3 regions of the Pseudonocardia nematodicida genome follow, and region 1 is predicted to be linked to each of the others. Evidence: predicted binding sites of a transcription regulator. Region 1 holds the regulator's gene; each other region holds the start of a gene.
The links. The regulator LexA, encoded in region 1, represses DNA repair genes until DNA is damaged. The targets are predictions, from matches to a motif close to CGAACACGTGTTCG.

Region 1 (3,269 bases):
GGTGGTGGGTGCGGTGGTCCTGTCGACGGCCGGCGCATCCCGGACCGCGTCGGCCGGCCCAACCCCCGCCGGCGGCGAGACCCTCGCCGAGCCGCAACCGGTGTGCACCGTCGACGACCCGCGCCTCGCCGAACTGTCCGGCCTGGTCACCGAGGGCCCGCCCGGCGCCTCGCCGACGCGCTACCACGCGATCGACGACGGCGGCGGGGACACCGCGCGCGCCTTCGCCCTGGACCCGGCGACCTGCGCCGTCACCGGGGAACGGAGCGCGCCGGTCGACGTCGTCGACGTGGAGGACCTCGGGATGTCGCCGGACGGCGCGCTGTGGCTGGCCGACGTCGGCGACAACACCGCCCGCCGCGACGCGGTCCGGCTGGTGGTGCTGCCCCCGGACGGACCGGCCCGGGTGCACGACCTGACCTACCCGGACGGGCCCCGGGACGCCGAGGCCCTGCTGGTCGCCGACGACGGGACCCCGCTGCTGGTGGACAAGACCGCCGGTGCGGCCGGCGTGTACCGGCCGGCCCGCCCGCTCGAGGCCGACGGGCCGGTCCCGCTCGAACGGGTCGCCGAGGTCGTGCTGCCGTACTCCGCGACCCGCGGCGGGCCGCTGGGTCCCGCCGGCGCGCGCACGATCACCGGTGGCGCCGTCGCACCGCCCGGGGCGACCGCGCGGGCCGCCGCGTTGCGCACCTACACCGATGCCTGGCTGTTCCCGCTGCCCGCCGACCGGCCGCTCACCGGCGACGTGCTGGTCGAGGCCCTGCGCGGGGCGCCGATGCCGGTGCCGTTGCCGGACGAGCCGCAAGGGGAGGCGGTCGCCCTCGACGGCGCCGGAACGCTGCACTCGGGCACCGAGGCCCGCGGGATGTCTCCGGCCGGCGTGCGCGCGGTCCCCGGTGCGGTGACCGCGGCGACCGCACCGGCGGCGCCGGTCGTCGCGCAACCCGCCGAGGTCCCGGACGTGCCACGCGCCTACCCGTCGTGGCTGCCGGCGGTCGCCGGCGCCGGTGTCCTCGGTGTGGCACTGCTGGCCGGGATCGGCGCGATGATCGTGCACGGGAGGCGGCGGAGCTGAGCCGGCGACGGCCGCCCCGTCGCCGGACCACGCTCCGGGCCGCGCCCGCCGGGATCGTTCTCGGCGGGCCCGGTCCGGAACGGCTCAGAGCCGGCGCATGACCGCCACGACCCGGCCGAGGATCGACGCCTCGTCGCCCGGGATCGGGTCGTAGGCGTCGTTGGCCGGCATCAGCCAGATGTGCCCGTCCTTGCGGCGGAACGTCTTCACGGTGGCCTCGCCGTCGATCATCGCGGCGACCACCTCACCCTGCTCCGCGACCGGCTGCTGGCGGACGACGACCCAGTCCCCGTCGGTGATCGCGGCGTCGACCATCGAGTCGCCCTTGACGTTGAGCAGGAACAACGTGCCCTCGCCGACGATCTCGCGCGGCAGCGGGAACACGTCCTGCACGGCCTGCTCGGCGAGAATCGGTCCACCGGCGGCGATGTCGCCGATCAGTGGCACGAACGCCGGTGCCGGGCGGTCCGGGCCGCCCGTCGCGTCGGTGTCGGCGCCGTCGGTGCCCGCGACCTGTTCCGGGCTGCGCACGTCCACCGCGCGGGTCCGGTTCGGGTCCCGCCGCAGCAGGCCCTTGCGCTCCAGGGTCCGCAGCTGGTGGTGCACCGACGAGGTGGACGTCAGACCGACGGCGTCGCCGATCTCGCGCACACTCGGCGGGTACCCGTAGCGGTCCACCCATTCCCGGATCACCGCCAGTACCTTCCGCTGCCGCGGGGTCAGGCCCCGCGTGTCGGCCGCGGGGTCGGGGAACTCCCGAACCTTCGCGGAACCCGGCCCGGCGGGCGTGCCGCCTCCGGACTCGTCCGCTGCCATCGCATTCGCCTCCTCGGGGTCTACCGATACGCACCCTAGCCGCCGCGACGCCGTCCGCCAAACATGCGTTCGATGTCGCCCCCTGGCGTGTCGTGGATTCCCCCGGCCGGTGGTGGTACAACATCGCACAGGCGTTCGATCGAACATGAATTCGATCGAACGCGGTGGACCGGCCACCGGGGCCGGCTCCGTGATTCAGGGAGGTGGCGTCATGGCGACGACGACGGTGCAGGCCCGGCCGGGCGGTACGACCGGAGCCCGCGAGCGCGCACCCCTCCCCGCGTCGCCGGACCGACCGAGGCGGCCGCGGCGTGCCGTGGACGGCGTGGTCCCCGCGCCGCCGCAGCGTGCGGGGCGGCCGCGTGATGTCGCGGACGGTGCGACCCCGTCGCGGCGGCCGGGTCCCGGTCGTGGCACCCGGCGACCGCTCGTGGCGCCCCGTGCGCCGGGTGCCACGTGGTGCGGCGGGATGCCGCGCGCGCGTCGGTCGCTGGGTGGTCACGGGGTGTCCGGTGGCGCGGAGCGGGTCGTCCGGGCCGTCGGGGTGGTGCTGGCCTCCGCGGCCGCGGTCGTCGGCCTGGGGCTGCTCGCCGAGAACGCCGCCCTGGCGAACGCGACTCCCGACGGGGCCGGCGTACCGGTGGTCGCCGTCCGCTGAGGGGCGTGGTGCGCCGCCGTGACCTGCGCGGACGCCGTTCTTGTCGGTGCACGGTGCTACACAGGTCGCACGTGCGTTCGACCGGCCTCGGGGAAGGGCCGGAGCGGGCGCACGGGGCACGCGGTCGGGTGTGGCCGGGTGCCGTGGACCCGGCGACGGCAGGAGGAGTCAATGCCAGAGCTCGATGTGCGGGAGACGGAGCAGGTCCGGCGGCGCCGGGAGGTGCACGCCGGTAGGGCCGGGCGTCGGCGCGTGCGGCGTCGGGTGCCGGGCGTCGTGTCCGGGGCGGTACCGGAGGTCCTGCCACGGGCCGTCCTCGACGGAGGGCCGTCGCGCCGGGGCGCCGGCCCGGTTCTCGCGGAGCCGGCCGGATGTGGTGTCGGGTCCGCGTTGCGCACCCCGCCGGGGTTGTCACTGCCGGGGTCTGCACAGCCGCGACGCGCGCTGCCGGGGTCTGCGCTGCCGGGGTTCGCGCGGCGGGGGGTGGCGCCGCCGAGTTCCGCGCCGGTCCCGCCGCGGAGTGTTCGTCCGGCCGGGCGGCGCTGCGTGGCGCCGGCGCGGCCGCGGTCGTCGGTCCGCGGTGGGCGGGGCCGGGCGGACCGTCTGCTGGCCGGCGTCGCGACCGTGTTCTGCAGCGCCGCGGTCGTGGTGCTGCTGGGCCTGCTCGGTGACGCCGCCGCCGGCTGGAACGCGGGCCCGGACGCGGTGGCGCCCCCG
Region 2 (3,269 bases), on a different contig from region 1:
CTGGCGGTCGTCGAGCACCATCCCGTTCAGGAACCGGGAGCACTCGAAGACCGACATGTTCGAGACCTGGGCGATCGACCGCTCCCCCAGCTCCTCGTGCGGCAGGGTCACCGACAGGACCTCGGGCCGCAGCCGGGCGCCGCCACAGGCCGGGCACGGGATGTCCCGCATGTAGCCCTCGTAGCGCTCGCGCTGCGACTCGGACTCGGTCTGCTCGAGACGCCGCTCCAGGAACGGCATGACGCCCTCGAAGTTGGCGTAGTACGAGCGCTCGCGGCCGTACCGGTTGCGGTAGCGGACGTGCACCTGGTCGTTGCTGCCGTTCAGCACCGCCTTCTGCGCGGTGGCCGGGAGCTTGCGCCACGGGGTGTCCATCCGGAAGCCGATCGCCGTCGACAGCCCGGACAGCAGCCGGCCGAAGTACTCGGCGTTGTGCCCGCTCGACCAGGGCGCGATCGCACCGTCGCCCAGCGAGAGGTCCGGGTCCGGCACGACGAGCTCCGGGTCGACCTCCTTCTTGATCCCGATACCGGTGCAGGCCGGGCAGGCACCGTAGGGCGAGTTGAACGAGAAGGTCCGCGGCTCGAGGTCGTCGACGGCGAGGGTGTGCCCGTTCGGGCAGGCCATCCGCTCGGAGAACCGGCGCTCGCGGCCCGGGTCGTCGTCGGGCAGGTCGACGAAGTCGAGCACGACCAGCCCGTCGGCCAGGCGCAGCGCGGTCTCGACCGAGTCGGTGAGCCGCTGCTTGGCGGTCGCCTTCACCGACAGCCGGTCGACGACGACGGCGATGTCGTGCTTCTCCTGCTTCTTCAGCTTCGGCGGGTCGGACAGCTGGTGCACGGTGCCGTCGACGAGGACGCGGGAGTAGCCCTGCGACTGCAGGGTGGAGAACAGGTCGACGAACTCGCCCTTGCGGGTGCGCACGACCGGGGCCAGGACCTGGAACCGGCTGCCCTGCTCCATGTCGAGGACCTGGTCGACGATCTGCTGCGGGGTCTGCTTGGCGATCCGCTCGCTGCACTCCGGACAGTGCGGGATGCCGGCCCGGGCGTAGAGCAGCCGCAGGTAGTCGTGGATCTCGGTGATCGTGCCGACCGTGGACCGCGGGTTGCGGTTGGTCGACTTCTGGTCGATCGAGACCGCCGGGGACAGGCCCTCGATGAAGTCGACGTCGGGCTTGTCCATCTGGCCGAGGAACTGGCGGGCGTAGGCCGACAGCGACTCGACGTACCGGCGCTGGCCCTCGGCGAAGATCGTGTCGAACGCGAGGCTCGACTTGCCCGAGCCGGACAGCCCGGTGAACACGATCATGCTGTCCCGGGGCAGGTCGATGTCGATGCCCTGCAGGTTGTGCTCGCGCGCGCCGCGCACGACCAGCCGGGGACCGTCGGGGACCGGCGACGCGCCCGGGGACAGCGCGCGGCCGACGTCTCGGCGATCGGTGCTCTGGTCGCTCACGTGCGCGCCTCCTGGCCTGGGGCGGGGTCGTCTGTTCGGGTGGCAACCCTGGTACGACGCTCCCGGCGGTCCGGACATTCCCGCGACCGGGCTCCGGCGACCGGCGAGCGTGGTGTCCACGTGCGGTCCCGATGCTAGGTCGACCCACCGACAACGACCCGGCGGGCCGGGTCCGGAGCGGGGTCCGGAGCGGTGGATGCACAGCGACACGCGCCGGTCGGTACGCCGTGCACGGTACTCGTACGCATGTTCGACGGTGCACCGGGGCCGGGGTAGCGGGTTCGCCCCACCGCGGATGTCGGTCCCGGCCGCTACTGTTCGCGCCGTGGACGTCCTGGAGAACTACACCGGTCACACCGACGCCGGCGGCGCCGCCATCCGCCGCGATCTGCCGAAGCTCAGCATCAGCAAGATCTCGGTCGGCGAGATGGACAACAACGCCTATCTCCTGGTGTGCAAGGAGAGCAACGAGGCGCTGCTGATCGACGCGGCCGCCGAGCCGAGCCGGATCGCCGACCTGATCGGCGCGGCCGACGAGCGCCCCGACCTGCGGCACCTGGTGACCACGCACCGGCACGCCGACCACTGGCAGGCCCTCGGGGCGATCGCCGGCATGTTCGAGCCGCGGCTGATCGCGCACCCGCTGGACGCGCCCGAGCTGCCCGCCCCGATGGACGAGTTCGTCGAGCACGGCGACCACATCACCTTCGGCGGCATCGATCTCGAGGTGATCCATCTGCGCGGCCACACCCCGGGCGCGATCGCGCTGCTCTACCGCGGCGACGACCGGCCGCACCTGTTCACCGGGGACAGCCTGTTCCCCGGTGGGCCGGGCAAGACGTGGTCGGCGGAGGACAATGCGCAGCTGATCGCCGACCTCGAGGAGCGGGTGTTCGACCGGCTCACCGACGACACCTGGTTCTACCCGGGGCACGGGGACGACTCGACGCTCGGCGCCGAGCGGCCGAGCCTGCCGGAGTGGAGGTCGCGCGGCTGGTAGCAGTCGCGCCACCGTCTGCGACCGGGGCCGCCCACGCCATGTGGGCGGCCCCGTCGTCTGTCGTCACAGCTCCGCGACGTCGCTCAGGCGAGAGGCGGGCCACCGCGGCGGGCCCGCCGCAGGCCGCTCCGGTGACAACGTGTCGCAAGGACGCGATACTGGTCATACCGGCCAGAGGGGTGACGTCGTGACCAACTACGAGCGTCTCTACCGGCTGGGGATCACGCCGTGGGAGCGCTATGGACGCGCCACCGCGGAGAGCACGCGAGCCCGCCTGGATCGCGAAGCGGCCGACCGCGGGCGTCCGCTCGGCCGTGCGCTCGATCTCGGGTGCGGCCGCGGGCTGCTCACCCCGGAACTGGCCCGGTGTGGCTGGGAGGCCGTCGGCATCGACTACGTCCCGGGCGCCGTCGAGGCCGCGCGCCGCAACAGCGGCGCCGGCGTCACCTACGTCGTGGGGGACGTGACCGACCTGAACTCGGCCGAGCTGGGCACGTTCGACTTCTTCCTCGACGTCGGCTGCTTCCAGGGGTTCGACGGCGAGCAGCGTCGCGCCGAGGGCCGGGGGGTGACCGCCCTCGCCGACCCCGGTGCGACCGTCCTGCTCCTCGCCTTCGGGGCGACCCGGCTGCGGCGGATGGTCGGCGGGGTGGCCCGGGGCGACGTCCAGGAGGCGTTCGCGGCGTGGGACCTCGTCGCCGTCGAACCGGCGGAGACGGATGGTCTGGGCTGGCCGATGAACCGGACGGCGCCGGCCTGGTACCGGTTCCGTCTGCGCGGATGACGGTCGGCTGCGCTACAGCTCGGCCCG
Region 3 (3,269 bases), on a different contig from region 1:
GACTACCTGTGGACCGGCTCGCAGCGGCTGTCCACGATCCTGCCGGACATCGACGAGGTCGACGTCCTCGCGCTGCCGGAGGAGGGCGCCGATGTCGTCGGGGCCGCGATGGAGTCGTCCGGTGTCCCGGTGGAGTGCGTCGCGGGCCGTGCGGGTGACGGAGCCGAGGCGACCGGCTTCGTGCGGGTCGGGGACGGCCAGTACGTCCCGGCCTCCGCGCTGACCGAGGTGCCCGCCGACCTGCCGGCCTGCGCGGCCTCCGCGCCGGCACCGGCCGGCGACGCACCCGCAGGCGACGCACCCGCCGCCGAGCAGTAGTCGGCGCACCGACCGCGCCGGCGCAGGACGGCCTCGGCGCGGCACACGTTCGGGCGGGATAGGTTCGACGCTGTGGCCAGCACGGCAGAGTGGATCGAGGGAGCGCGACCGCGCACCCTGCCCACCGCGATCTCCCCCGTCCTCGTCGGCACCGGCGCGGCGGTCGGCCTCGGCGCCGTCGCGCCCGGTGCGGCGCTGCTCGCGCTGGTCGTCGCGGTCGCGCTGGTCATCGGGGTGAACTTCGCCAACGACTACTCCGACGGCGTCCGCGGCACCGACGACGACCGGGTCGGCCCGCCACGGCTGGTCGGCTCCGGCGCCGCCGCACCGGCCACGGTCCGGTCGGCCGCGTTCGCCTGCTTCGGCGTCGCGGCGGTCGCGGGCCTGCTCCTCACCGCGGTGTCCGGCCAGTGGTGGCTGATCGCGGTCGGCGCGGTCTGCATCGTGGGCGCCTGGTTCTACACCGGGGGCCGGAGCCCCTACGGCTACGCCGGGCTCGGCGAGGTGGCGGTCCTGGTGTTCTTCGGGCCGGTCGCCGTGCTCGGTACGACGCTCACCCAGGCCTCCACCGTGGACGCGGCGGCCGTCGGGCTCTCGCTCGCGACCGGTCTGCTGACGTGTGCCGTGCTGGTCGCGAACAACCTGCGCGACATCCCGGGCGACACGGTCGCCGGCAAGCACACGCTGGCCGTGCGGCTCGGGGACCGGGGAACCCGGACGCTCTACCTGGCGACGGTCGGCATCCCGTTCGTGATCGCGATCGCGGCGGCGTTCGACCGGCCCGGCCTGCTGCTCGTGGTGGTCGCCGCGCCGGCGGCGGTCCGGCCGCTGCGCACGGTGCTCGGCGGGGCCCGGGGCGCCGAGCTGATCCCGGTGCTGCGCGACACCGGCCTGCTGCTGCTCGCGTGGGCGCTCGCGGTGACGATCGGGCTCGCGTTCGGCTGAGCCGGCGATGCGGCGCGCCCGGCGCCCGCCCGGTGAAAGGCACAGGAGAGTCGTCGCGGGCCTCGCCCACGACTCCCCTGTACCCCTCGACGTCGGTCCGGGTGCCGACCGGCGGTCAGGCGCCGGGGCGGTCCTCGGCGGCGCGGTCCTCGGCGGCGCGGTCCTCGGCGGCGCCCTGGGCTGCGGCAGAGCGTTCGGCCCCGCCCGCGCCGATTGGAGCGGCCCCGTCGGCGGTCCCGCTCCGGTCACCGGTCGGCGTCGGGGGCGGCCCGACATCGCCGCGCAGCTGCGCCCGCAGCGACTCACGGTCGGCGGAGCGCCGGGCGGACGCGGTCGCGAGGGCGCGGTCCATCCGGGCCCGCAGGCCACGGAACAGCACCATCGACAGCGGCAGCGCGACGATCAGGGCGACCAGCAGGGCGACGAGCAGCGGCGCGCCCGCGATCGAGAGCACCAGCGCGATGACGGCGACCAGTCCGAGGCGGGCGAGCGTGTACAGGGCGACCGTGGCGGCCAGTCCGGGCTCGCCCGCGCGAGCCCGCGCCTGTGCCTGGGGCGTCGGAGTCGGAGACGTCATGGGGCCAGGGTACGGTCCGCCGCGGAGGGTGTTCCGCCTGCTCGCGGCGGAGCTGTGGTGCCGACCGTCCCGCCTGTCCGGTTCGCCGCGTTCACCGGCTTTGCCCTTTAAGAACCCTTTACCTCCGGACAACCGTTCGAGTACCCGGGGTCTGAGGTGTCACGATGGCCCGGAAGCCAGAACGGGACTCGGCGACACGAGCCTCGAATCAGCACCACGCTGCACTTCCTGGAGGATTCCATGGCAGCACCGACACAGGCCCCGGAGCGACTGCTGACCCCGGGCGAGGTGGCCACGCTGTTCCGCGTCGACCCCAAGACCGTGACCCGGTGGGCGTCCGCCGGACGCATCGGGTCGATCCGTACCCCCGGCGGTCACCGCCGGTTCCGCGAGTCCGAGGTGCGGGGGCTCCTCGCCGACCTGACCAGTGAGGCCAACGCAGGCCTGCGCTGACGAATCGCTGCGCCGAGGGGGCGCAGGGGGACGACCCACCTCACTACTTCACCCGTACGTCAGGCCACCTTCGCTACGCTGGACAGCGGAGGTGGCCTGATGTTGTTTGTGATCCTTCTGCTCGGCGCGGCGGTCGTGGCCGTTCTGCTCGTGCGCACCCTCCGGTCCGAGCAGATGGTCTCGGACCGGATCCCACGCCCCGAACTGCCGTGGACGACCGGCCAGCGGGCCGAGAAGCCCCGGGCGACCGGCCCGGACGACGACCCCGATTTCCTACGTGAGCTCGACAAGAAGGTCCGCAACGACGAGGAACCCCCGCCGGAACGGACCTGACCACTCCCGGCCGCGGCGCCCTGACGGCGTCGCGGTCTCTACTTTCCACACCGGCTTTGCCTTCTACACCGGGAAGCCGTCCGCCACGGCGGCTGCGAGTTCCAGCAGAGCGGTGCGGGTCGGTTCCTCGAGCCGGTCGAGGTCGATCTCGGCACCCTCTTCCAGGTGCGGATCGAACGGCAGCCGGACGACCGCACGGCAGCGGCCCGCGAAGTGCTCGGCCACCCGGTCCAGGTCCACCCCGCCACCGGTCCGCCGGTACACCGTGTTGATCACGACGACGGCGTTGCGCACGAGGCTGCCGTAGCCGTGCGCGTCGAGCCAGTCCAGCGTCGCCGACGCGCTGCGCGCCCCGTCGATCGAGCCGGAGGACACCACCACGAGCTGGTCGGCCATGCCGAGCACGCCGTACATCGCCGAGTGCATGAGCCCGGTACCGCAGTCGGTCAGCACCAGGTTGTAGAAGTGCTCCAGCAGGTCCACCGCGCGCCGGTAGTCGTCCTCGCTGAACGCCTCGGACACCGCCGGGTCCTGCTCGCTCGCGAGGACCTCCAGCCGGGAGACGCCCTGCGAGGTGTAGGCGCGGACGTCGCTGTAGCGGCGGACCCGGCCGGCGTCGCGCAGCAGGTGCCGCACGGTCGCC

Region 2: uvrA (excinuclease ABC subunit UvrA) is a predicted target of LexA. The motif match lies at 1,698-1,711, and genes of this name have one in related genera.
Region 3: WIS52_RS08095 (BldC family transcriptional regulator) is a predicted target of LexA. The motif match lies at 1,966-1,979, and genes of this name have one in related genera.

What each region holds. Positions count from the first base shown of each region.
Region 1 is NZ_JBEDNQ010000012.1:205,359-208,627, reverse strand. Features, by position in the region: gene WIS52_RS26175 (hypothetical protein) at 14-1,078, shown strand; gene lexA (transcriptional repressor LexA) at 1,163-1,894, opposite strand; gene WIS52_RS26165 (hypothetical protein) at 2,364-2,552, shown strand; gene WIS52_RS26160 (hypothetical protein) at 3,099-3,269, shown strand, end outside.
Region 2 is NZ_JBEDNQ010000007.1:372,316-375,584, reverse strand. Features, by position in the region: gene uvrA (excinuclease ABC subunit UvrA) at 1-1,416, opposite strand, end outside; gene WIS52_RS18955 (MBL fold metallo-hydrolase) at 1,784-2,458, shown strand; gene WIS52_RS18950 (class I SAM-dependent methyltransferase) at 2,646-3,242, shown strand.
Region 3 is NZ_JBEDNQ010000003.1:163,060-166,328, reverse strand. Features, by position in the region: gene WIS52_RS08110 (hypothetical protein) at 1-318, shown strand, start outside; gene WIS52_RS08105 (1,4-dihydroxy-2-naphthoate polyprenyltransferase) at 391-1,263, shown strand; gene WIS52_RS08100 (DUF4229 domain-containing protein) at 1,379-1,840, opposite strand; gene WIS52_RS08095 (BldC family transcriptional regulator) at 2,081-2,293, shown strand; gene WIS52_RS08090 (hypothetical protein) at 2,393-2,626, shown strand; gene WIS52_RS31670 (nucleotide-binding protein) at 2,690-3,269, opposite strand, start outside.